3 regions of the Citrifermentans bremense genome follow, and region 2 is predicted to be linked to each of the others. Evidence: riboswitches for the same ligand, from Rfam matches in the RefSeq annotation. Region 2 holds a riboswitch; each other region holds the start of a gene.

Region 1 (7,588 bases), 2.2 Mb from region 2:
CCGCATGATGGAAGAAGCTTTCTTCCCCTTGCTGTCCATAAGCTGCTGAATGGCGTCCCTCTCCTCGTCGCTCATGCGGATCGAGATGATGTTGGCTTTCTTCTGGCTCCGGTCCTTCATACACTCCCCCTTGGTTGCTACGTCCTTTTTTTTTAATGCTGCCCTGTTACAGCAGCTCGATCTCGTCTGAGGGCCTTACCACGCCGCCGCTCACCACCGTGGCGAACACCCCTTCCTTGGGCATGACGCAATCGCCCGCCTGGTAGAAGATGGCGCAGCGGGTATGGCAGACCTTCCCGATCTGGGAAATCTCCAGCAGCACGGGGCCTATGGCCAGCCGGGAGCCTATGGGGAGGTTGACCAGGTCAACCCCGCGGGTGGTGATGTTCTCGGCGAAGTCGCCGGGCCCCACGGAGAGCCCCAGCGAAACCATCTTGTCGATGCTCTCCTGGGCCAGAAGGCTTACCTGACGGTGCCAGTCGCCGGCATGGGCGTCGCCGATGATGCCGAAGTTTTCCCTGAGATGCACCGACTCCACCGGCGTCTTCTTCTCCCCTTTACTCTTGCTCATGCTTACCGCGACTATTGAACCCGACATATCTCTTTCCTCCCTGCTCCCGATGCTGGTCCCAGTTCCGATCCTTCTGGTGCTGTTGCCAGCCCCCAGTCCCCAGCCCCTAGCCCCTGCTTCACCCGCCGATGCGGGACATGTTGACCGTTATCTTCTCCGCCTCGGGCTCGGCTATGTGATGCCGTCCCGGCTTGTGGGTCACGATGCGCCGGATCTCTTCCTGGAGCCGGTATGGGTCGAGGCTCTGCAAAAGCGGTTTCAAGTCCACCCCCTGGTCGGAGAAGAGGCAGCCGCGCATCCTGCCGGCGGCGGTGACCCTGATCCTGTTGCAGCTCTCGCAGAAGTGGCCGGAAACCGGGGTGATGATGCCGATGGCTCCGGCCGCCCCCTCAATCTTGAAGTTGCGGGCCGGGCCCGCCATCTCCGCGCCGACCATGGGGAGCAGCGGGTAGCGCTCCGCGATCCGCGCGAGGATCTCGCTCCCGGGCATGCTCTGCGCGTTCCATCCCTCGTCCAGCAGGGTCGGCATGTACTCTATGAAGCGCACCGTGTACGGCTTGGTGACGCTGAGGGCGGCGAAGTCCAGGATCTCGGCGTCGTTCACCCCGCGCATCACCACCATGTTTATCTTCAGGTTGCTGAAACCCGTCCGCTCCGCTGCCTCGATACCCGAGAGCACCCGCTTCAGGTCGGCGCCGCGGGTGATGCGGGCGAAGACTTCGGGCTTGAGCGAATCGAGGCTGATGTTGAGCCGCGCCACCCCGGCGCGCTTGAGCGGCAGCGCCATCTCCTCCAGTTGCAGCCCGTTGGTGGTCAGCACCAGCTCCTTCAAGCCGGGCACCCGCGCCAGGCGCTCCAGGAAGGGCACGATCCCCTTTCTCACCAGCGGCTCCCCGCCGGTCACCCTGATCTTCTCTATGCCCTGCGCTATGCAGGCGCCCGCCACGCGATAGAGCTCCTCGTAGCTCAGCATCTCTTTATGCTCAAGCTTCTCCACGCCCTGCGCCGGCATGCAGTAGCTGCAGCGCATGTTGCAGCGGTCCGTGACCGAGAGTCTCAAGTAGTTTATGCGCCTGCCATAGGTATCGATCAGTGCCATGCCGCCACTCCCATTTCTTAATCTCCCCCCTTTGCGAAGGGAGGTTGGGGGGGATTTTTTTTGAATAAAGGGATCCGCCTCGTGAACTGCCTGTTTGTATACAAAGGCAATATCGGTACCAACTGCTGCAAAACGTCACACAAAAAAGCGAAAGGAAGGAGAGAGGGGGGACTAACATAGTGAATACATGAGGAACAAGCATTTTTGAAGCTGCTGCGGGGGAGCTTTCGAGGCGGTGATGAGATGATGTATCACTGACCAAAACAACCGTGCCACAACGGAGCAATCGCTCCATAATGGAACACGACATCTGTTACTTTTCAGAGCGAGCCGGAAAACCGGGGGTAGAAGTGGTGTAAACATGGTGCGGGTTAAGTATACGGTATCTGGCAAAAAAATAACAGATGCCGAAAAAAATGCGGCTCTGGCAAATTCTGGTATGGGGTTTGCGATAACCTAGAAAACCGTTTTAGGACAGTGTATGCAACATGGACCTACTCAATGGTTAAACAACCGGGCTTGAAATCCGGACACAACAACAGGGGGAAAGACAAATGGCATTAGGAGAGCAGACGTACGGTTTCTACATTCCGACAGTATCACTGATGGGTATTGGTTCCGCTAAAGAGACCGGTGGCCAGATCAAGGCGCTGGGCGCATCCAAGGCGCTGATCGTTACCGACAAGGGCCTCTCGGCCATGGGCGTTGCCGACAAGATCAAGTCCCAGGTTGAAGAAGCTGGTGTTTCCGCAGTCATCTTCGACGGCGCAGAGCCCAACCCGACCGACCTCAACGTGCATGACGGCGTCAAGGTGTACCAGGACAACGGCTGCGACGCGATCATCTCCCTGGGCGGCGGTTCCTCCCACGACTGCGCCAAGGGCATCGGCATGGTCATCGGCAACGGCGGCCACATCCGCGACCTCGAAGGCGTGAACAAAACCACCAAGCCCATGCCGGCATTCGTGGCAATCAACACCACCGCAGGCACCGCGTCCGAAATGACCCGTTTCTGCATCATCACCAACACCGACACCCACGTTAAGATGGCGATCGTCGACTGGCGCTGCACCCCGAACGTCGCGATCAACGACCCGCTGCTCATGGTCGGCAAGCCGGCAGCACTGACCGCGGCAACCGGCATGGACGCACTGACCCACGCCGTCGAGGCGTACGTGTCCACCATCGCCACCCCGATCACCGACGCTTGCGCCATCAAGGCAATCGAGCTGATCGCTGAGTACCTCTCCAAGGCAGTCGCCAACGGCGAAGACCTCGAGGCGCGCGACAAGATGGCTTACGCCGAGTACCTGGCAGGCATGGCGTTCAACAACGCATCGCTTGGCTACGTTCACTCCATGGCTCACCAGCTGGGCGGCTTCTACAACCTGCCGCACGGCGTCTGCAACGCGATCCTGCTCCCGGCCGTCAGCCAGTACAACCTGATCGCCTGCCCGAAGCGTTTCGCTGACATCGCGAAGGCACTCGGCGAGAACGTCGACGGCCTCTCCGTGACCGAAGCAGGCCAGAAGGCAATCGACAGGATCCGCACCCTCTCCGCTTCCATCGGCATCCCAACCGGCCTCAAGGCCCTCAACGTCAAGGAAGAGGACCTGACCATCATGGCTGAGAACGCGAAGAAAGACGCCTGCCAGTTCACCAACCCGCGCAAGGCAACCCTCGAGCAGGTTGTCCAGATCTTCAAGGACGCAATGTAAGAGACAGCAGCATCGCAGCAAACCTCCCCTCCCCTTCACCGGGGAGGGGTCATTATCCTCCGAGCCATGCGCAGCCTAAAAGGGATCACCCTCACGGAGCCAGGCCAACGGGTTTCGCTGGAAACGGCGGAGCCTCCCTCTTGGAAAGGAGCGCCGGCACCGATGCCGGAAACTAATTAATAGGGAGCTTGAAAAGCATGGATAAGATATTTCGCGTCAACATGACCGACCTCACCACCAAGATCGAAGAAGTTCCGGCAGCCTGGGCAGGCCTTGGCGGCCGCGCGCTTACCTCCACCATCGTGGCCGCTGAAGTGCCGCCGACCTGCCATGCGCTTTCCGCGCAGAACGTTCTTTGCTTCGCGCCGGGCCTTCTGACCGGCACCGCTGCAGCTAACTCCGGCCGCCTCTCCGCAGGCGCCAAGAGCCCCCTTACCGGCGGCATCAAGGAGTCCAACGCCGGCGGCACCGCGGCACAGATGTTGGCTAAACTCGGCATCAAGGCCCTCATCATCGAAGGCGCGCCGAAATCCGGCACCTGGTACAACCTCGCCGTGGGGATCAACGGCGTCACCATCAACGAGGAGAAAGAACTTCTCGGCGCCGGCAACTTCGCCGTCATCGATGCAGTTGAGCAGCGCCTGGGCAAGAAGACCGGCGTCCTCACCATCGGCATCGCCGGCGAGCTTAAGATGACCGCGGCTAACATCTCCGTGAAGGACCCGGACAGCAAGATCCGCAGCCACGGCCGTGGCGGCCTGGGCGCAGTCATGGGCTCCAAGCAGATCAAATTCATCTCCATCGACGGTGAGGGCGCGAAACCCGTGACCATCGCCGATCCGGAGAAATTCAAGACCGCGGCAAGGGCCTTCTCCAAGGCGCTTCTCGACCACCCGGTTTCCGGCGAAGGCCTGCCGACCTACGGCACCAACGTCCTCGTCAACATCCTGAACGAAGCAGGCGGCCTGCCGACCAGGAACTTCACCGTCGGCCAGTTCGAAGGGCACGACAAGATTTCCGGCGAGACCATGCACGACACCATCGCGGCACGCGGCGGTAAGGTGAAGCACGGCTGCCACGCAGGGTGCATCATCCAGTGCTCCCAGGTCTACAACGACAAGGACGGCAAGTACGTCACCTCCGGTTTCGAGTACGAGACCATCTGGGGCCTTGGTGCCGACTGCTGCATCGACAACCTGGACGACATCGCCCGTGCCGACAACCTGATGGACGACATCGGGATCGACTCCATCGAGACCGCCGTCATGTTCGGCGTCGCCATGGAAGCCGGCATCCTCAACTGGGGCGACTCCAAGGAAATGCTGCGCCTTCTGACCGAAGAGATCGGCAAAGGGACCGCCCTGGGCCGCATCCTGGGTGGCGGCGCCGGCTCCGTCGGCCGCACCTACGGCGTCACCCGCGTACCGGTCGTGAAGAACCAGGGAATCCCGGCCTACGACCCGCGCTCCGTCAAGGGTATCGGCGTCACCTACGCGACCAGCACCATGGGCGCCGACCACACCTCCGGCTACACCATCGCCACCAACATCCTGAACGTCGGCGGCTACGTCGATCCGCTCAAGAAGGACGGCCAGGTCGAGCTTTCCCGCAACCTGCAGATCGCGACCGCTGCGGTCGACTCCACCGGCATGTGCATCTTCGTGGCCTTCCCGGCCCTGGACATCCCGGAGTGCCTCCCGGCCCTGATCGACATGATCAACGCCCGCTTCGACATCGCCCTTACCGGCGACGACGTCACCAACCTGGGCAAGCATGTCCTGAAGCTCGAGCGCAAGTTCAACCAGGAAGCGGGGCTCACCAACGTGCACGACCGCCTGCCGGACTTCTTCAAAACCGAGCCGGTGGCGCCGCACAACGCGGTATGGGACTTCACCGACGCGGAACTCGACGAGTTCTGGAACTTCTAAAAAACGCGCCACTCCCCGGCGTGACGCAAGTCACGCCGGGCTTTTTCGTTTCTACCCACGAATTCGCAGGTGCCACATGAGAATCACGCTCAAGCTTTTCGCGACATTTAGAAACGGCAGGTTCAAGGTGGCCGAGCAGGAACTCCCGGATGGGACCGAGGTGCGGGCCGTGGTGCTGAGCCTTGGGCTTACCGAAGAGGAGATCGGTATCGTCATGCTGAACGGCAGGCACGGGGAACTCGACTCCAAGCTCGCCGACCAGGACACCCTGTCCCTGTTCCCGCTGGTAGGAGGAGGCTGAAATGCTGAAAGCACTTACCTTTCTCAAGGATTCCGCCCAAGCGGGTATGCTCTCCTGGAACGCGCAGAGCCAAGCCGCGGCCCAGTTCGGGTTGAGGTACCACGAAGTCGAAGCACTGGCCCTGGAAAACGGGATCTTCCCCGCGCGCTACCAGCGCAACCGGAACATGATCTCGATCGAGGAGCAGTTGAAGCTGTTCCGCAGCCGCGTGGCAGTGATCGGCTGCGGGGGGCTCGGCGGGTACGTCATCGAGGAGCTGGCGCGCATAGGCGTCGGCCACATCGTTGCCATAGACCCCGACGTCTTCGAGGAGCACAACCTGAACCGCCAGATCCTCTCCACGCCGGCGACGCTTGGCAAGGCCAAGGTCGATGCCGCCGTAGACCGTGTGGCGGAGATCAACCCCGCCGTCACCGTTACCCCCGTTCAAGATTATTTCTGCCTCGCCAACGGGTTCGAACAGCTCGCCGGCTCGCTGGTGGCGATCGACGCCCTGGACAGCATATCGTACCGGCTGGAGCTGGCCGAGTTTTGCACCTTGGCGGGGATACCGATGGTCCACGGCGCCATCGGCGGCTGGTATGGCCACGTGGCAACGCAGCTCCCCGGCGACACCACCGTGCAGAGCATCTACCGCCACTGGGTGGCGGGAAAAGGGATCGAGCAGCAACTGGGAAACCCCGCATTCACCCCGGCCGTAGTGGCAAGCCTGGAGGTGGCTGAGGCATGCAAGATCCTCCTCGGCAAGGGAGAGCTTTTGCGCGACCGCAAGCTGAGCATCGACCTTCTCGAGATGGAGTTCCACGAGATCTCATACCCCAAGGTGCCTTCCGTCGAATTGGTCGTCGCTGCATAATGGTGTACTGCGTAGGGCGGGCGTTCTAGCCGCGGTTGCAAGGCGCCGAGTCCATCGTAGAAACTGCGAGGTGTAACATGCCAAGCTTTGAAGAAGCACGCGATATCATACTGGCCAACGTGCACCAGTTGGGAGAGGAGATGGTTCCCCTCCTGGAGGCCGTGGGCCGGGTGGTGAGACGGGACGTAATCGCCCCCTGGGACCTGCCCCAGTTCGACAACTCTGCCATGGACGGCTTCGCCGTGCGCGCGGCCGATTGCAGCCAGGTTCCAGCGGAGCTTTGCGTCACCGGTTTCCTGCCGGCAGGCGCTGACGGGCCGGCCGCTGCGGAGCCTGGGTGCGCAGTGCGGATCATGACCGGCGCCCCCATTCCCCCGGGATGCAACGCCGTCGTCCCTATCGAGGAAACCGAAGAAAACGGCGACCAGGTGGTGATCCGGCAGAAAGTGCAGCCGCGGCAGCATGTCCGGCACCAAGGCTCTGACGTCGCGGCTGGAGCACCCATCATCGAGGCAGGAACCACGGTGCGCCCGGCAGAGATCGGCATGCTGGCGGCCATGGGACAGGCTCTGGTCCCGGTGTACCGCAAGGCCCGCGTGGCGATCCTTTCCACCGGCGACGAGCTTGTTGAACTAGGCGAGCCCCCTGCCCCCGGGCGGGTGATCAACACCAACGCCCTCTCGCTTGCCGCTGCCGTGCGCGAGGCGGGAGCCGAGCCGGTGCTTCTCGGCATCGCCAAAGACGACATCGAAAGCCATCGGGAGAAGATAGAGCAGGGATTTTTGTGCGACGCCCTGATCACCTCCGCCGGGGTATCGGCTGGAGACCGTGACCTGGTACGGGAAGTTCTGGCGGAGCTGGGGGCGCAGGAGCAGTTCTGGAAGGTCGCCATGAAGCCGGGCGGCCCGACCGCGTTCGCCCTGAAGGACGGAAGGCCCGTCTTCTCGCTCCCGGGCAACCCCGTCTCCACCATGGTCACCTTCGAGCTCCTGGTAAAACCGGCGCTCTTGAAGATGATGGGGTACCGGAAAGTGGTGCGCCCCTTCGTGAAGGGGATCCTCGCGGAGGATGCACACAAGAAGCAAGGGAAGACCCACTTTATCCGGGTCACCGTC
Region 2 (7,588 bases):
AGCCCCTTCATGGCGTCGACCGTGCGGGTGGTACGCAGGAAAACGGCGCCGGGGAGGTAGAAGAGGATGATCTGGGAAGAGATCCTCACCCCGGGCCAAAGCCCCTTAGCGGGCCCTTCGAGCAGGCAGTAAAGCGGGATCACCAGCGCCGCCTGAAAGGCGAACAGGCGGATGTCGCGCCACAAATCCCCCAGGGTCAGGCGGGCGGCGAAGTAGTAGATCAGGGTCGCCGCGACCAGAAGGGCCAGCATCCCCGGGGCACGTACCCCGGCGGCAAGGAAGCTCAGCACCATCCCCAGCACGATCTTCCACCCCGCCCCCATCCGGTGTACCGCCGAGTCGTGGCAGGTGAACTGGCAGGCGTAGTCACAGCTTCTAAGCGACCTGCGTGGGTTGGCGTTACTTTGCGGCAATCGTCCCCCCTTCCAGCACGAAGCTGCAGTCGGCCCAGCGCGGGTCGGGGAGCCCGTCATGAGAGGCGATCAGGACGGTGGTGTCGTACCTGACCGGCATCCTCCCCAGGATCGAGAGGAGGCTCAGGCGCTGCGGGAAATCGAGCCCGGCAAACGGTTCGTCCAATAAAAGCAGCGACGGGCGCGGCGCCATCGCCGCGGCGAGGGCGACGCGGTGCTGTTCTCCATAGGAGAGGGTAAGAGGGGCCCGCTGCGCCAGGTGCGCGATGCCGCAGAAGGAGAGGGTCTCGGCGACGATGCGGTCGATCTCCTCACGGTCCCACCCCAGCCGCTGCATGGTGAAGGCGACCTCGTGCCAGACGCTCTCGGTGAAGAGCTGGCGCGTCGGGTTCTGGAACAGCATCCCCACCTTCCCGGTTAGCGTTCCGGCACGGGGGTTCTGCATCCCGGCGATCCGGACGTTGCCGCCGTCGGGGCGAAGCGTTCCGGCCAGGCAGCGCAAAAAGCTCGACTTGCCGGCGCCGTTGCCGCCGAAAAGGTGCACCCGCTGGCCGCGGTTTACCCTGAGATCCACCCCCTTGAGCACCTCCCCGGTTTCCGGGTAGGAGAGCGAGAGCCCGGAAACGTCGAGTATGGGCCTTGTCCCGTAAAGGGAGGTGCAGTAGGGGAGCAGCCATGACTTCGGCCGGTAGTGTACCGGGGCGGGGGGTGAGGTTCCGTCGCCCACCAGCTTGCCGCGGTCCAGAGTCAGGTACCGGTCGATGAGGGAAGCGAAAGGACGCGGGTCGTGTTCCGCCATTATGATGGTGTGCCCTTTCCGCTTCAATTCCGACAGGGTGGCGTAAAGCTCCAGCTTTCCCCGGACATCGAGCTGGGCGCTCGGCTCGTCCAGAAGCAGCAGCGAGGGTTGCATCGAGAGCACCGAGGCGATGCAAAGCCGCTGTTTTTGCCCCGCGGAAAACCGCTCCGTGCTGCGCCCCTCCTCACCTTCCAAAAGTACCGCCCGCAGCGCCTTCTTCACCCGCAAGGCCACCTCGTCCGGCGGCAGGCAGAGGTTCTCCGGCCCGAAAGCCACCTCTTCCGCCACAGTGTCGCAAAGCATCTGCGCTTCCGGGTTCTGGAAGACGATGCCGACCTCCCGGCGCATGGCTGCGGCATCCGAAGCGATGAAAAGGGAGACGCTCCCATCGAGTGAGCCTTCCTGCAAGAGCCCGGCTAGGGCGAGCAAAAGGGTGCTCTTGCCGCTTCCGGAGTTGCCGGTAAGGGCCACGAACTCACCCTGGCCTACGCTGCAGGAAATTCCCGACAGTGCCGGTTCGCAAGCCCCCCGGTGGGTGTAGCCCAGGCCCTCGACTCTGAGAAAAACATGATCCAGAAAGCCTCCTTGTCGCCTGGCAGGCGCTTAAACGCGCTCCTTCAGGCAGTTAAAGGACGTGGCGCTCCAGCGCCGAAAGCGGCAGTTGTAGCAGGAGCGCTCCTCCTCGGCGACCAGCTCCTCGTCGACGTCGGCGGCAAAGGCGGCGCACTCCTCGGCCGCCCGGGCAGCTGCCTGCCACGCGTCCCTTCCGTGAAGAAATTCCCTTCCCCCCATGGCATCGGTGCGCCACATCGGTCAGTACCCCCTGAGCCGCTTTCTGTGCAGCGTCTGCCAGCGGGCCGCAGACGCGTCATCAAGCGGAGAGACCAGCAACACCGAGCTCCCGCCCAAAAGCACCGTCTTCGGCTTCTCGCCTATCGAGACCAGGTCATCCTCGTGCGGGGCACCGCCGTCGGCGCAGCGGACCGCATCCACCAGGGGATGCTGCAGCAGCTCCGCGACCCTCAGCGTCGGGCACGGCTGCGCGAACTCCAGCGCCCCCTTGAGCCGCCCGTCGTTCCCCCAGAGACGAAGCCCGGCCCCCGCCAGCGCGCCGATCACCCCCTGCCCGGTCCCTCCGTGCTGGGAGAGGTGCACCCCGAGCCGCCGGGCGAGGCCGTAGGCCTCGTCCATGGTGATCACTTCACGCTTCGCCCGCCGCCCGAAGGCCATCAGCTCGTCTTCCGACGTCACGCGCTCCGGCACGACCACGCAGAGGCCGGGATCGGACCCCGGCGCGGACTCCCGCCCGAGGAAATCCGATACGAACTCCGTCACCGGCGCCAGGGCCCCCTCGCCGATTTCGGCGTAAAAGCACATGGCGCTGTTGTGCGAAGTGTACGGGATGTCCGGGTGGACAAAGAGCTGGTGCCTGGTGACGAAGCTGCACGAGCCCCATCCCCGCTGCTCCAACCCGTCCGCGATCAGGGAAGCGATCTCCCCGGTCCCCCGGCTCTCCAGGTTGTCGGTATCGTCTATGGCTATCAATATCCGCATGCCTGCACTCCCATTCGCTATAACCACAGGTATACAACGGTGGACAAAAAAATGCCCCGTTCCGAAGATGGAAAGAGGCCGTAAGCAACCGGAATAATTACCGGTACTGCTTCAAGGCTCTCCTTTCCAAAAGAGAGGCGCCGCCGTTTCCAGCGACACCCGTTGGCTCGGCGCCATGGGGAAAAGACCCGGTAGGCGGCAGAGCTCGGAGAGTTCGATAAATTTGGCCCAGTGGAATAACACAGGAAAACGGTATACGCTAACGATTTTTTCGAAGGCGGTCATTTTTCTTCTTCCGTGCCAAGCGGCGCCTTTTCCGCCGTCTCCTGCTCCACCTGGTCCATGGTGTCGAGGACCTTTTCCGGCTGCACGTCCCTGGCAAGCTCCTCCAGCTCCGGGTTCCTCGACTCCTCCACCCCAAGGCGCTCCCCGATGGCGGTCAAAAGGGTGATGATCCTGGTCACCTCGTGCTCAGCCAGCAGATCTATGTGGAGGTTCAGTTCCGCGCGCCGGTCGGCCAATGCCTGCATCCGGTTCTGGCTGATGAGAACGAAGGTGGAGAGAAAGATCGCCTCGACCGAGGCCACCATGGCGAGGATGACGAGCGATGGGTCGAAGGGACGCAAAATGGGGAGCCACGACACGTTGATCAGAATCCAACCGCTGAACAGGAGCACGTGGATATAGACGAAGGTCATGCTTCCGGTGAAAGAGGTTATGGCATCGGCGACCCGCTCCTGCACGGGCTTTTTCCGCTCCTCGGCCTGGCGCCTCTCCAGCAGCGCGGCGATGTTGCGGTTCACCACGGCGGCCATCGCCTCTTCCCCCTCCGTCGTCGCCTTGCGCTCTTGTTCCTTCTTGCTCATCATCCCCTCCCGAACCGCGGGTCTGGAATCCAATGCTTTTTTGCATCAGCACATTATAGCAAGCCAATCTCCCCTTGAGGCTCAGCAGTTCAACCGCCCGAAAACCTTTTACAAAAGCGCCAGATCGTGTATAGTGCCGGAACCGCGTCCTTTTTTGACAGTCATACCCTTTTGAACGGAGACAACAGAGAGTATGAAAATGTTCCAACGCCTCCCCTTCCTTCTGCTCTCCTGCCTGCTGCTCTCCTGTCTGCTGTTTCCGGTGCTTGCGGTACCGGCGTCCTCTAAAACCGGTGCAGGGCCGGAGGCGCTGCAGCACAAGAAGATCCTGCTGATCAACTCATATCACGCCGGGTACAAGGGGTCGGACGGCATCATCGCCGGCTTCAGCGAGACCCTCCGCAAAACCTACCCCGCCGCAGAAATCACCATCGAGTACCTTGACTCCAAGAACTACAGCGGTCCGGAGTATGACCGCCGGGTGCTGGATACACTCAACTTCAAGTTCCAGAAAAAACAGTTCGATTTAATCGTCGCCACCGACGACTATGCCTTCAACGTCGTGGAGAAGCACCGTGACCGGCTCTTCGGCAACACCCCCGTGGTCTTTTGCGGCACCAACGATTTCGACGCAGGTCGCATCAAGGACCGCCCGGACTTTTCGGGGATAGACGAGACCCCGAGCTTTGCGGACACGCTGGAGCTGATCTTCAGGCTCCACCCCGACAGCAGGCGCATCGTGGTCATCCACGACGACTCCATCACCGGAACCCTCAACAGCGCGAGCTTCAAAGCCGCGGCGAGCCGCTTCCAGTCGCGCGCCGCGTTCAGTTACCTGGCAGGGAAAAGGCTCGAAGAGCTGATTCGCGAGGTGCAGCAGATTCCCCAAGGGAGCGTGATCGTCTACTTCGCCTCCTTCGTCCCCGACGAGAAGGGCGTGCGCATCTCCAGCGTCGAGGCGCTGCGCCGCATCTCGGACGCGAGCCGCGCTCCGGTGTACGGGGGGTGGGAATTCAACCTGGGGTACGGGATCGTCGGCGGCCGGCTGGTCAACCTGCGCCAGCATGGAGTGGCCGCCGCGGAGATGGCCGTAGCCCTGCTCAAGGGGGAGCGCCTCCCGTCGCGCCTGCAGCCAAGCCCGAACCAGTACATGTTCGACTACACGGAGCTCAAGCGCTTCGGCATACCGGTCTCGAAGCTGCCGTCGGATAGCATCGTCATCAACAAGCCGCAGACCTTCCTGTCGCGCTACGGTTTCACCATGATGGTGCTCCTTTCCGCGAGCCTGTTCCTGTTGCTGCTATTGGCCCTTGCCAAGCTGGTGATCAGCCGCAACGAGGCGCGCGCCAGCGAGGCGCGCTACCGCGGCATGGTCGAGGCATTCGACGGTTTGATGTACATCTGCTCCCCGGACTACCGCCTCGAGTTCATGAACGAGCGCCTGATCGAAAAAACCGGCCGCGACGCAACCGGCGGCATCTGTTACGAGGTCATCTACGGCCTCAGCGCCCCCTGCCCCTGGTGCCGGGGGACAGACAGCTTCCAGGGCAGGAGCGTGCAGTGGGAGTTGAACCTCCCCGAAGACGACCGGTGGTATCAGGTGTTCAACACCACCGTGGAGAACGTCCACGGCAAAGGCTCGAAGCTTGCGATGATCATCGACGTGACCGAGCGCAAGGAGGCGGAGGAGGCCCTGCGCCAGGCGATGGACGCAGCCGAGAGGGCCAACCGGGCCAAGAGCGAGTTTCTCTCCAACATGAGCCATGAGATCCGCACCCCCATGAACGGGGTCTTCGGCATGACGCAACTGCTGGAACTGACCGAGCTGAGCCAGGAGCAGCGCGAATACGTGCACTCCCTGAAGAGCTGCGGCAAGAACCTGCTGAGGCTGATCAACGACATACTGGACATCTCGAAGATCGAGGCCGGGATGATGACCCTGGAGTCCGAGCAGTTCAGCCTGCTGCAAAGCATCAGGGACGTGGTCATGACCCAGAACCCTGTCGCCAGGGAAAAGGGGCTCAGGCTCCAGGTCGACGTGGCGCCGGGGGTGCCCGACGCGGTCCTTGGCGACCAGCTCCGTTTCAAGCAGATCCTCCTGAACCTTCTGGGCAACGCGGTGAAGTTCACCGAGAAGGGAGGGGTCACCATCACCGTCTCTCTGCAGGAGCAACCCTCTCTCCCCGCTTCGTTCCTGATTGCGGTGCGGGATACGGGGGTGGGGATAGCCCCCGGGGCCCAGGAGGAGGTGTTCAAGCCCTTCGTCCAGGAAGACGGCTCGACCACGCGCAAGTACGGTGGAACCGGGCTCGGGCTCAGCATCAGCCGGCGCCTGGCGGAGATGATGGGGGGGAGCATCTCCGTAGAGAGCACGCCCGGGACGGGGAGCTGCTTCACTGTGGCCCTTCCCCTCACCCCGGCGAAGACGCCGGTAAAGGCGGCAGATGCGGCGCGCCAGCCCCCTCCGCTGTGGGCGGGGCGCCCCCTGCGGCTGCTGCTCGTCGAGGACGACCAGACCAACATCGTCTTCGCCTCGTCGCTTTTCAAAAAGCTCGGCCTGGAGACCACGGTGGCCGAAAACGGCAGGGAATGCCTGGCACACCTGGAGCGGGGGGATTTCGACGTGGTGCTGATGGACATACAGATGCCGGTGATGAGCGGGGAGGAAGCGCTGCGGGAGATCCGGGAGAAGGAGCGAGCGACCTCGTCCCGTCAGCCGGTGATAGCCCTCACGGCGTACTCGCTGAACGACGACAGGAGGCGTTTCCGGGAGGCTGGTTTCGACGGCTACCTGTCGAAGCCTCTGGAGACGGGAGAGCTGATCCAGGAGTTGCAGCGGGTGCTGGGCGCCCAGGAGGCGAGCCATGCCTAGGCCTTCGAGGGTACTGATAGTGGATGACGAGCCGGTCAACCTGCGGCTGATCTCGGTGACGCTCGGCAGCGACTACGAGGTCGTGACTGCGCTCAACGGGCACGAGGCGATCACCAGGCTGAAGGAGCTGGAGATCGACCTGATCCTGCTGGACGTGATGATGCCCGACATCAGCGGTTTCGACGTCTGCAAGATCATCCAGGCCAACTCCAGATTCATCGACATCCCGGTCATCTTCCTGACCGCCATGGACACCCCGCAGGCTGCGCGCCAGGGTTTCGATGCCGGCGCCATAGATTACCTGACCAAGCCGGTGGACCTGGAGCTTCTGAAGCTGCGGGTCCGCAACCTGGTCTCGCTTAAACAGCGCACGGACCTGGTGCGTGAGCAGCGCGACCTGCTGGCGCGGCAGAAAGAGGAGCTGGAGGCAGCGCTGGCGCGGGTGAGGCAGTTGGAGGGGATCATCCCCATCTGCATGTTCTGCAAGAAGATCAAGGACGACAAGGAGAGCTGGCGCCAACTGGAAGATTACGTAAGCCAGCACTCGGACGTGATGTTCAGCCACAGCGCCTGTCCCGACTGCTTCGAAAAAGAGATGAAGTCGATCAAGCAGGATCTCTCCAGGCTGGACCTCCCCCCCAAGTCGGGGGAGTAGGCAGGATGACAACGTCAAGAGAGGCGGAAGCGATGTTTGACAGGACGAAGGAGCTGCTGGATATCCCGCTGGAAAAGATCGCACTGTTCAGACATGTCGCTCCCGAATCGCTGCAGGGGATCATCGACTGCTGCGGCATCAGGACCCTCGAGCGCCAGGAGACGCTGCTCTTTCCGGAGCAGGTAAACCGCGAGCTCTACGTTTTGCTGTCGGGGAGGCTCAGGATCCACCTGCAAGACCCGCAGTCGGAGCCGATCGCCTACCTCGCCCCGGGCGAAGTGGCGGGGGAGCTCTCCGTCATCGACGGCTACCCCACCTCCGCCTACGTGATCGCCGATGAGGACTCCCGGGTCCTGGTGATGGAACAGGAGCTGGTATGGTCTCTGGCGACCGTCTCGCACGCGGCGGCTTACAACCTCCTCACCATGC
Region 3 (7,588 bases), 910 kb from region 2:
AGGACGATGCCGCCGCGCTGCTTCTTGTTCAGGCCCTTCCGCTCGCCAGTCGGCGCCGGATTTGCCCCGTTATTTTCGGTAGTCTCGGTCGTATGTTCAGCCATTTATATGAACCTCAAGAAAGTTGCTTGTCGTGGATAACTGCTGCCCGGTGATCAAAGCTCTCCGGTCGCCCTTTTCACGCGGGCGGCGGCAACCTGCAGATCGAAGACGCTGCGAAAGTAGTCGGTCCTGGTCTGGGTGAGGAGGGTCTGTGCGTCGATGACCTCGGTGGCGGTGCCTACTTTTTCCTGATAGCGGTCGCGGGTGATGCGTAGGTTTTCCACCCCCTGGGCTATCGCCTTCTCGGCGACCTGGAGCCTTGTGAGCGCGACCTTCATGTCGTTTTGGGCCGTGGAGAGTTCGAGCCTGACCCGGTCCTCCAGGTCCCTCATCCGCTCCTCGTCCCTTGCCCGCGATTCGACCGCCTGGCGGATCCTCGCTTCCTTGGCGGCACCGTCGAAGAGGTTCACCTTGAGCCCGAGCGTGGCCGCATAGATGGTCTGTTCGCGGACCTTGCTGTTGTCCAGGTAGTCCAGGCCGAACTTCGCGAAGATCTCGGGGTAGTAATCGCTTTTTGCCTCTTTGACGGTCTGTTCGTCAGCACTGACCACGGCCCTGAGGGCCGAGATTTCGCCGCGCCTGGAGAGGTCCGGTGCCGCCTGCTCGTCGGGAAGGGGGGGGATGTCCGTCTGTTCCTGGAGGTCGGCGCGGTAACCGGCCGGGGCGCCGGTGAGGTAGTTCAGGTAGAGCCAGCCGTTTTGGACCTGGTTCAGGGCGCTGTAAAGGTTCTGCCTGCTGGAAGCCACGCGCACCTCGGCCTGCAAGAGGTCGTTTCGCGTCACCACACCCTCCTCGAACAGCGCCTGCGCCGTCTTCTGGTGGGCGGTCATCTGGACCACCTCGTCGTTGGCTGCGCCGACCAGCTTATCCGCGGCGAGGATGCCGAAGTAGGCGCGCACCACCTCCAGGAACAGGTCCTGCTCCTGGCCCGAGTGGGAGAACTGCGCCGCATCGCGCTGCAGACGGGCTCTCGCCTCGCGCGCGCCGGTGCGGCCGAAATCGTACAGGGTGTTGTAGATGCTGAGGTTCAGGAAGGGGTAGCGGGGATCCTGGGTTTCCTGGACGACGTTGCCGAATTTCACGGCCTGTGCGTCAAGCTGGGCGGTGTAGCCTGCCTGCAGGTCCACCCGGGGGAGCCTTGCGCTGCGGGCGATGGCGATCTGTTCCTGGGCGATCGCGACATCATGGGTGTTCGCCTTGAGTCCCCTGCTGCTGGCAGCCGCCTTGTTCAGGCACTCCTTCAGCGTGAGGGTCTCGGCCCTTGCCGCGCCTGTTCCAGTGAGGGCCATCAATGCCAGTATGATCAACGCTCTTCGCATGAAAGCTCCAGGATCAGCTGCGGATCTTTTCCAACAGCGACTTCAAGGTTTCCTGTTCTTCAGGGGTCAGTTTGGCTACCAGCTTCCGCTGGGCTTTCAGCGCCAGCGGCGTAAGTTCCGGCTGCAGCGCCTTCCCCTTTTCCGTGAGGCAGATGCGATAGGCGCGGCGGTCGTCCGGGTCCGCCTGCCTTGCCACGAGCCCCTCCTTTTCCAGCCTGTCGATCAGCCCCCCCATGGTGGTCCTGTCGATCTGGCTCCTGGCCGAGAGCACAGACTGGCTCAGGCCGTCCTCGCGCCACAGAAAACCCAAGAGGCCGAATTGCTGCGGAGTTAAATCGTAATCGTCGAAGTGCTCCTTGAAGATGAGGCTGGCGCGCTGATAGGCCTTCGACAGGAGAAACCCCAGAGTCTTCTCTATCTCGATCGGTGTTCTTGCTGGCATGTAAAGCCCCCTTCTCTCGAAGCGGTTACCCCGGCGCGCAAGCGATGCGGTGTTGCTGTTATAGCAGCTGCAAAAAACGGCAGTATACCACAGCCCTGCGCGGCAGGTGTGCCATTATGCATATAATCAGTATGCTGTCAATATATCTGGCAGGCACAGTGCTGCTTCTGTTGCAGTACCGTCTATGCTGATCCAGTAGGAAAGACTCATATCGTGCGACCATTATCTTTACCTCTGCGAATCTTCCTATACCCTCCTGTTTTTGCTTGACACCATTATGGTATTAAAGTACCTTTTTACCCAAATTGTAGCGGTGAACCCGGCAGGAGCCGGAACCGCAAGGAACGCTGTCTTCTGCTCAGGGTCGTGTAACTGTCCCGGAAGCTTATTTAGCGGCGGAAAAATCTAAACAACAGTCTCCGAGCCGTGGCGCCTAAAAGGGATTTCCCCTCAGGGCGGGCCGGCCTACGGGTATCGCTGGAAACGGCGGTGCCTCCCTTTTGCAAAGGAGACCCCAACGGCCGGAGTGCGTCCGGAGCCGTCAAGGGGCCTCTCTATCCAGAGACGCCCCTTTTGCGTTTGTTGTACTAGAAGCCGCACCCGCAGCGAGGGCGGGTTTGCTGCCACAAAAATCAGAAAAGCAGTCTCCGAGCCGTGGCGCCTAAAAGGGATCTCCCTCAGGGCGGGCCGGCCTATGGGTATCGCTGGAAACGGCGGTGCCTCCCTTTTGCAAAGGAGACCCCAACGGCCGGAGTGCGTCCGGACCGTAAAGGGGCCTCTCTATCCAGAGATGCCCCTTTTTTCGTAGGAGGCGTCCAACCTCGCTCACCGGGCGCCGGTCGCTGGCGACTATCAACAGACGCAACAGCAAAGATCGACATCATTGGCTGATCACCAAATCAAAAAACAGGGAGGAGGAAAGGAAAATGAAATACACAGAGGCTGGATGTTATCTCGAAGTAGACATCATGACAGGAAACATAGATCGGGTGGCGGTCGACCCTAAGGTGATGGAACAAAATCTTTGCAGGCAGGGAATCAGCATCAATGAACCGTGCGGAGGCTTTTGCCAGCATTCAGTCAGGACCTGCCTCCGGGTGGAAGAGGGTGAATGAAACGCGGAGAGTCCAAGGAGGGACGATACGAGCGCATTGGTAGATAAAACCGACATCAAGACATGGAATGTGAACATTTAAAGAGAGGTAAAAATGAGATATGCAGAGGCAGGATACTATCTGGAAATCGACCTGGCGACGGGAAATATCGAGCGTGTAGCGACCGACCCCAAGCTGATGCAACTTCATCTTGGCGGGTTGGGTACCAGCATCAAGGAACACTGGGACAGGGTCCCGCCAGAGGTTAAGGCCTTTGACCCTGAAAATCACCTTATCTTCAGCACCGGTCTTTTAAACGCTACGCCTGCTTTCAGTGCCAACCGTTCTGTCGTCACCTTCGTTTCGCCGCAGTCTGGAACCTTGGCGTACCCGATGATGGGGGGATTTTTCGCAGCTGAACTCAAATACGCCGGCTATGACAAGGTGATCTTCAAGAACAAGTCACCCAACTGGGTGTACCTGTACATCAACAACGACAAGGTGGAGATACGCGACGCCTCGCATCTGCAGGGGCGAGGCGCTGTTGAAACTCAGGAACTCATCCGCAAAGAACTGAATCTGCCCAAAGCCCAGGTCGCAGCCATCGGCCTTGCCGGGGAGAACCGCGTCTTCACGGCTTCCATCGAGCAGTCCAGGTCGAGCGCCAGCAGGCTCGGCGGCGGCGCTGTCATGGGAGACAAGAAGATAAAGGCAATTGCCGTTCGCGGGACAAAGGACATCTATCTCGCCCGGCCAGATGAGTTTATGGAACAGATGAAGGGGGTGACGGACTACATCAAGTACAGATGGGCCAACCCCATCAAGGACGTGATGACCATCTTGTCCGGCATCGGGTCTCCGCAGGAGATGCTGCACACGGACGAAAAGTGGCACACAGAGAACTTTGCCTGGGGCAATGCACGCACCCGGAGAAGAGACTTCTGGACCGAAGAAATCGACGAGTCCTGGTCGAAGTCACAGCACGCCGCGGTAAAGCGGTTGATAAGCTGCTTTAACTGTCCCACGCATTGCGGGGCTCTGATATCCCACAAAGACACGCCGAGATACATGGCGAAGTGCTTCGGGAAACTCACCTATGCAATGGCGGCCTACGTCGATGACTTGGACTTTTCCTGGAAAATACTTCAACGCGCCACTGAGTATGGCGTCGACTCCTTCTCTACTCCCCAAATTCTGGCCTTCGCCGTTGAACTTTATGAAGCCGGCATCCTGACGGACAAGGACTTCGCCGGCTGCCCGTCGGATAAGGAGGGGAGATTCTTCTGGCTCCTCGACAGGGTCGTGCGGCGGGAAGGAATCGGCGACGTGCTGGCTGACGGCGTCTATTTCGCCGCCCGCAAGATCGGCAACGGCGCCGAGGCCTTCGATCACAACACCATCAAGAAGCACGAGCAGCTCCCGGTCAAGCTCGGAACGCTGGATCCGCTCTATTTCCTCATGTACTCCACCAACGAGAAGATAAGCATCACCCAGATGGAAGGGCAGTGGCCCCAGTCTGCTTTTCCGACCATGGAGCAGAGAGAGGAGTTCGTAAGGGATTGGCCCCAGATTCCCCACGAAGGGTTCAAGCAGTATGTGCTGGACTGGGAACTGAGGGGAGAAAAGTCGATCCCTTATTATCCGACGCCTGACATGTGCTCCGAAATCGTCGACTGGATGGAGATGATGCACAACATCGACGATGCGGTAGGTATGTGCTGCGGCATGTCGTCGTTCTGCCTGAAACCTCCCTACCACATTCACAACTACCCCAAATTGATCTCTGCCGCGACCGGAATGGACCTGGACGAGGATGGGCTGAAAGAAATCGCCAACAGGAACCGGAACCTCCACAGGGCATACAACAACAGGAAAGGGATCAGAAGGGCCGACGAGAAGCCGCCACAGGATCACTGGAAAAAGAGATTCCCGGAACTGGAAGAAGAACTGTTGTCGACCTATTACAAATACAAGGGATGGAACGAAGACGGTATTCCCACTAGAGAAAAGCTGGAAGAGCTGGGTCTGGGCTACGTCGCTAACGATTTGGAAATGAGGGGGATACTGAAAAATGGCGAAAATTAAGAAAAAGATCAGAACTATCACTGTCAATGCGGACAAGTGCAACGGTTGTCGGACCTGTGAGGTGATGTGCTCGGCTTTCCACGCGGTTCCGCCCTACAGCAGTAACAATCCGGGACGGTCCCGCATCCAGATCATCACCGACCGGCTGGGGGACATCTGGCTTCCCGTTTTCGCCGGCGAGTATACCGAAGCCGAGTGCATGGGGAGAAACAAGTACATAATCGACGGCAAGGAATACCGGGAGTGCGATTCCTGCAGGGCTTCCTGCCCGGCAAGGGACCTGTTCAAGGAACCTGACTCCGGCCTTCCTCTCAAGTGCGACATGTGCGATGGCGAAGATGAGCCGATCTGCGTCAAGTGGTGTCTGGTCGACGCCCTGAGCTATGAGGAACGCGAAGAGGAAGTGGAAGAGGAAAAACCGAATATGACCCAGATGGAGATCGGCCTCGAACAATTCGCAAAGAAACATGGGTTGCAAACGGTAATAGACACCGTCACCCGCATGGCAAAGAAGGGATAGCTTCGGGTTGCAGAACCGTTAATACAACACGAGCCCCCCGGCTAACGCCGGGGGGAGATGCATCTGGATGAAAGAACCTATGAACTCTTATGAGCAGATTGTTTTAGATGTCTCCGATGAGGGTGAGCGCCTTTTGGAGGATCGCCTGATCCAGAGAGGCGACGTGCAAAGAGTCATCCATCACGCCGAGGCGACCGGGAAGAAACTGGTCCACCGTGGCACTGGCCGTGCTCTCGCCTTCTACCGCCCAAAATCGGTCACCTATTGGGTGGAGTACAGCCAGAACGGTGAGGTCTTTCGTGTCTTCACCGCCTATTCGCACAGGATGGTGCTGAAGTCGAGCGGAAGCACGAAAGAATGGGTCAAGTCCGGAGCCGGGAGCGACTGGCATTGCGACCAGTGCCGGACTCCCCTCGAAGTTCAAACAGTCAGGCTTCAGTACATGCAGTCTATATTCCCCATCAATCTTCCGGCCTGCTCGGGCTGCGGATTCATACTCATTGACGAGGAACTGGCTATAGGCAAAGTGGCTGAGGCAGAGCAGGCGCTGGAAGACAAGTAGCGACCGCCGGGAAGGTGACAATGATGCACGATGCTGCTTTTGACTGGAAGGAGATTCATGACGCCGTGGGGCAATGCCTGCGTCCCGGAGGCCCACTGCTGACCGATAGGGCGTTGGAGGTCTGCAATCTTCCAGCGGGCTCTGTGGTCGCCGATATAGGCTGCGGCGCTGGAGGAACCCTGCAGCACCTTGAACGGAGCCGCCTTTTCAGGCTGGTAGGGGTCGACGCTTCACTGACGCTTCTTGCGGTGGCTGCCACGAGACTGGAAACCGCTCGACTCGTCTACGGCCGGGCGGAAAAACTCCCCTTCGAGAAAGAAAGCATCGAGGCCCTCTTCTGTGAGTGCGTCCTTTCAATCGTTGGCGACAAGCTGGCGGCTCTCGATGAGTTTGCGCGGGTGGTGAAGGACGGAGGCTTTCTGGTCTTAAGCGATGTATTCAAAAAAGCCGGGGGGGGCGAAGCGGGTGGGCTCCTGTCGCGAGCGGAGCTCATTGACTCACTATCGAGGCGCGGGTTCACCGTTTTGCTTTGGGAAGTGCATGACCGGTTGCTTAAGGAGTTCGCCGTCCGCATGATCTTCGCCGGTAAATCTCTGCCGCAGTTATGGGGATGCGGCCAGGAAAAGAAAGAAGTAATGAACAGAGGAATCAGCTACTACCTTCTGGTTGCCGGAAAAGGGGGGGCGTCTTTTGACGCAGCCGGAAATGGAACGGAGGGACCATCATGAACGACGTATTCCTGCAACTTATAAAGCTGAAGCCCAAAGGGTACTGCTGCGCACAACTCATCGTAATGCTCGCCCTTAAGGCCCAAGGGAAGACTAATGACGATTTGGTAAGGTCCGTCGGGGGACTCTGCTTCGGCAACTGGAGCGGCGAGTTCTGCGGAGCCCTGTCGGGGGGAGCCTGCGTCATCTCCCTTTATTCGGGCAAGGGGGGTGAAGAAGAGGCGCCGGACGAGCGGCATATGACGATGATGGGCGAACTGGCAGGGTGGTTTAGGGAGGTGGCCTCCCGCGAGTACGGCGGGACGCGCTGCGATGAAATTCTTGAGAAGTATCCCAGTCACGGCAAATGCGGGCAGATTGTGGCTGAAACCTATGACAAATGCATGGAAATTCTGGTGAGCCACGGGTTCGACCCCGCAGTGGGCAGCAAAGGATGATGTCATGAAAATAACCAGTTCCGATGCAACCGAGAGCGTCTGCCCCGTCTGCCTCGAAAGAATTCCGGCCGAACGAGTGCTGGCAGGCGACGAGGTGTTCCAGGTGAAGCGGTGCGCCGAACACGGCTCTTTCAAGACCCTCATCTGGCGCGGAGAGCCATCAATGGCCAAATGGCGCAGACCTAAGACACCTGTCCATCCCGATATCTGCTATGGAACCCTCGACAAGGGGTGCCCTTTCGATTGCGGCCTCTGCAGCGACCACCGGCAGCTCCCCTGTTCGGTCCTGCTTGAAGTGA

The links. Region 2 has a riboswitch for molybdenum cofactor ahead of GEOBRER4_RS04080 (hypothetical protein). Riboswitches for the same ligand answer to the same signal wherever they lie in the genome.
Region 1: another riboswitch for molybdenum cofactor. It lies ahead of GEOBRER4_RS14050 (aldehyde ferredoxin oxidoreductase family protein); the one in region 2 lies ahead of GEOBRER4_RS04080 (hypothetical protein).
Region 3: another riboswitch for molybdenum cofactor. It lies ahead of GEOBRER4_RS08280 (aldehyde ferredoxin oxidoreductase C-terminal domain-containing protein); the one in region 2 lies ahead of GEOBRER4_RS04080 (hypothetical protein).

What each region holds. Positions count from the first base shown of each region.
Region 1 covers NZ_AP023213.1:3,216,831-3,224,418, forward strand. Annotated here, with positions in the region: gene GEOBRER4_RS14030 (hypothetical protein) at 1-120, opposite strand, end outside; gene GEOBRER4_RS14035 (MOSC domain-containing protein) at 167-598, opposite strand; gene moaA (GTP 3',8-cyclase MoaA) at 690-1,670, opposite strand; gene GEOBRER4_RS14045 (iron-containing alcohol dehydrogenase) at 2,225-3,388, shown strand; molybdenum cofactor riboswitch at 3,434-3,555, shown strand; gene GEOBRER4_RS14050 (aldehyde ferredoxin oxidoreductase family protein) at 3,586-5,316, shown strand; gene GEOBRER4_RS14055 (MoaD/ThiS family protein) at 5,393-5,617, shown strand; gene GEOBRER4_RS14060 (HesA/MoeB/ThiF family protein) at 5,619-6,473, shown strand; gene GEOBRER4_RS14065 (molybdopterin molybdotransferase MoeA) at 6,551-7,588, shown strand, end outside.
Region 2 covers NZ_AP023213.1:948,073-955,660, reverse strand. Annotated here, with positions in the region: gene GEOBRER4_RS04095 (energy-coupling factor transporter transmembrane component T family protein) at 1-413, opposite strand, end outside; gene GEOBRER4_RS04090 (ABC transporter ATP-binding protein) at 400-1,758, opposite strand; gene GEOBRER4_RS04085 (hypothetical protein) at 1,816-2,022, opposite strand; gene GEOBRER4_RS04080 (hypothetical protein) at 2,026-2,766, opposite strand; molybdenum cofactor riboswitch at 2,870-2,989, opposite strand; gene GEOBRER4_RS04075 (DUF1003 domain-containing protein) at 3,048-3,632, opposite strand; gene GEOBRER4_RS04070 (ABC transporter substrate binding protein) at 3,826-6,504, shown strand; gene GEOBRER4_RS04065 (response regulator) at 6,497-7,159, shown strand; gene GEOBRER4_RS04060 (GGDEF domain-containing protein) at 7,192-7,588, shown strand, end outside.
Region 3 covers NZ_AP023213.1:1,858,962-1,866,549, forward strand. Annotated here, with positions in the region: gene GEOBRER4_RS08265 (HlyD family secretion protein) at 1-104, opposite strand, end outside; gene GEOBRER4_RS08270 (TolC family protein) at 156-1,421, opposite strand; gene GEOBRER4_RS08275 (MarR family winged helix-turn-helix transcriptional regulator) at 1,435-1,863, opposite strand; molybdenum cofactor riboswitch at 2,269-2,390, shown strand; molybdenum cofactor riboswitch at 2,497-2,617, shown strand; gene GEOBRER4_RS08280 (aldehyde ferredoxin oxidoreductase C-terminal domain-containing protein) at 3,072-5,042, shown strand; gene GEOBRER4_RS08285 (4Fe-4S dicluster domain-containing protein) at 5,029-5,562, shown strand; gene GEOBRER4_RS08290 (DVU_1557 family redox protein) at 5,630-6,124, shown strand; gene trsM (DVU_1556 family methyltransferase) at 6,145-6,852, shown strand; gene GEOBRER4_RS08300 (DVU_1555 family C-GCAxxG-C-C protein) at 6,849-7,289, shown strand; gene trsS (radical SAM (seleno)protein TrsS) at 7,294-7,588, shown strand, end outside.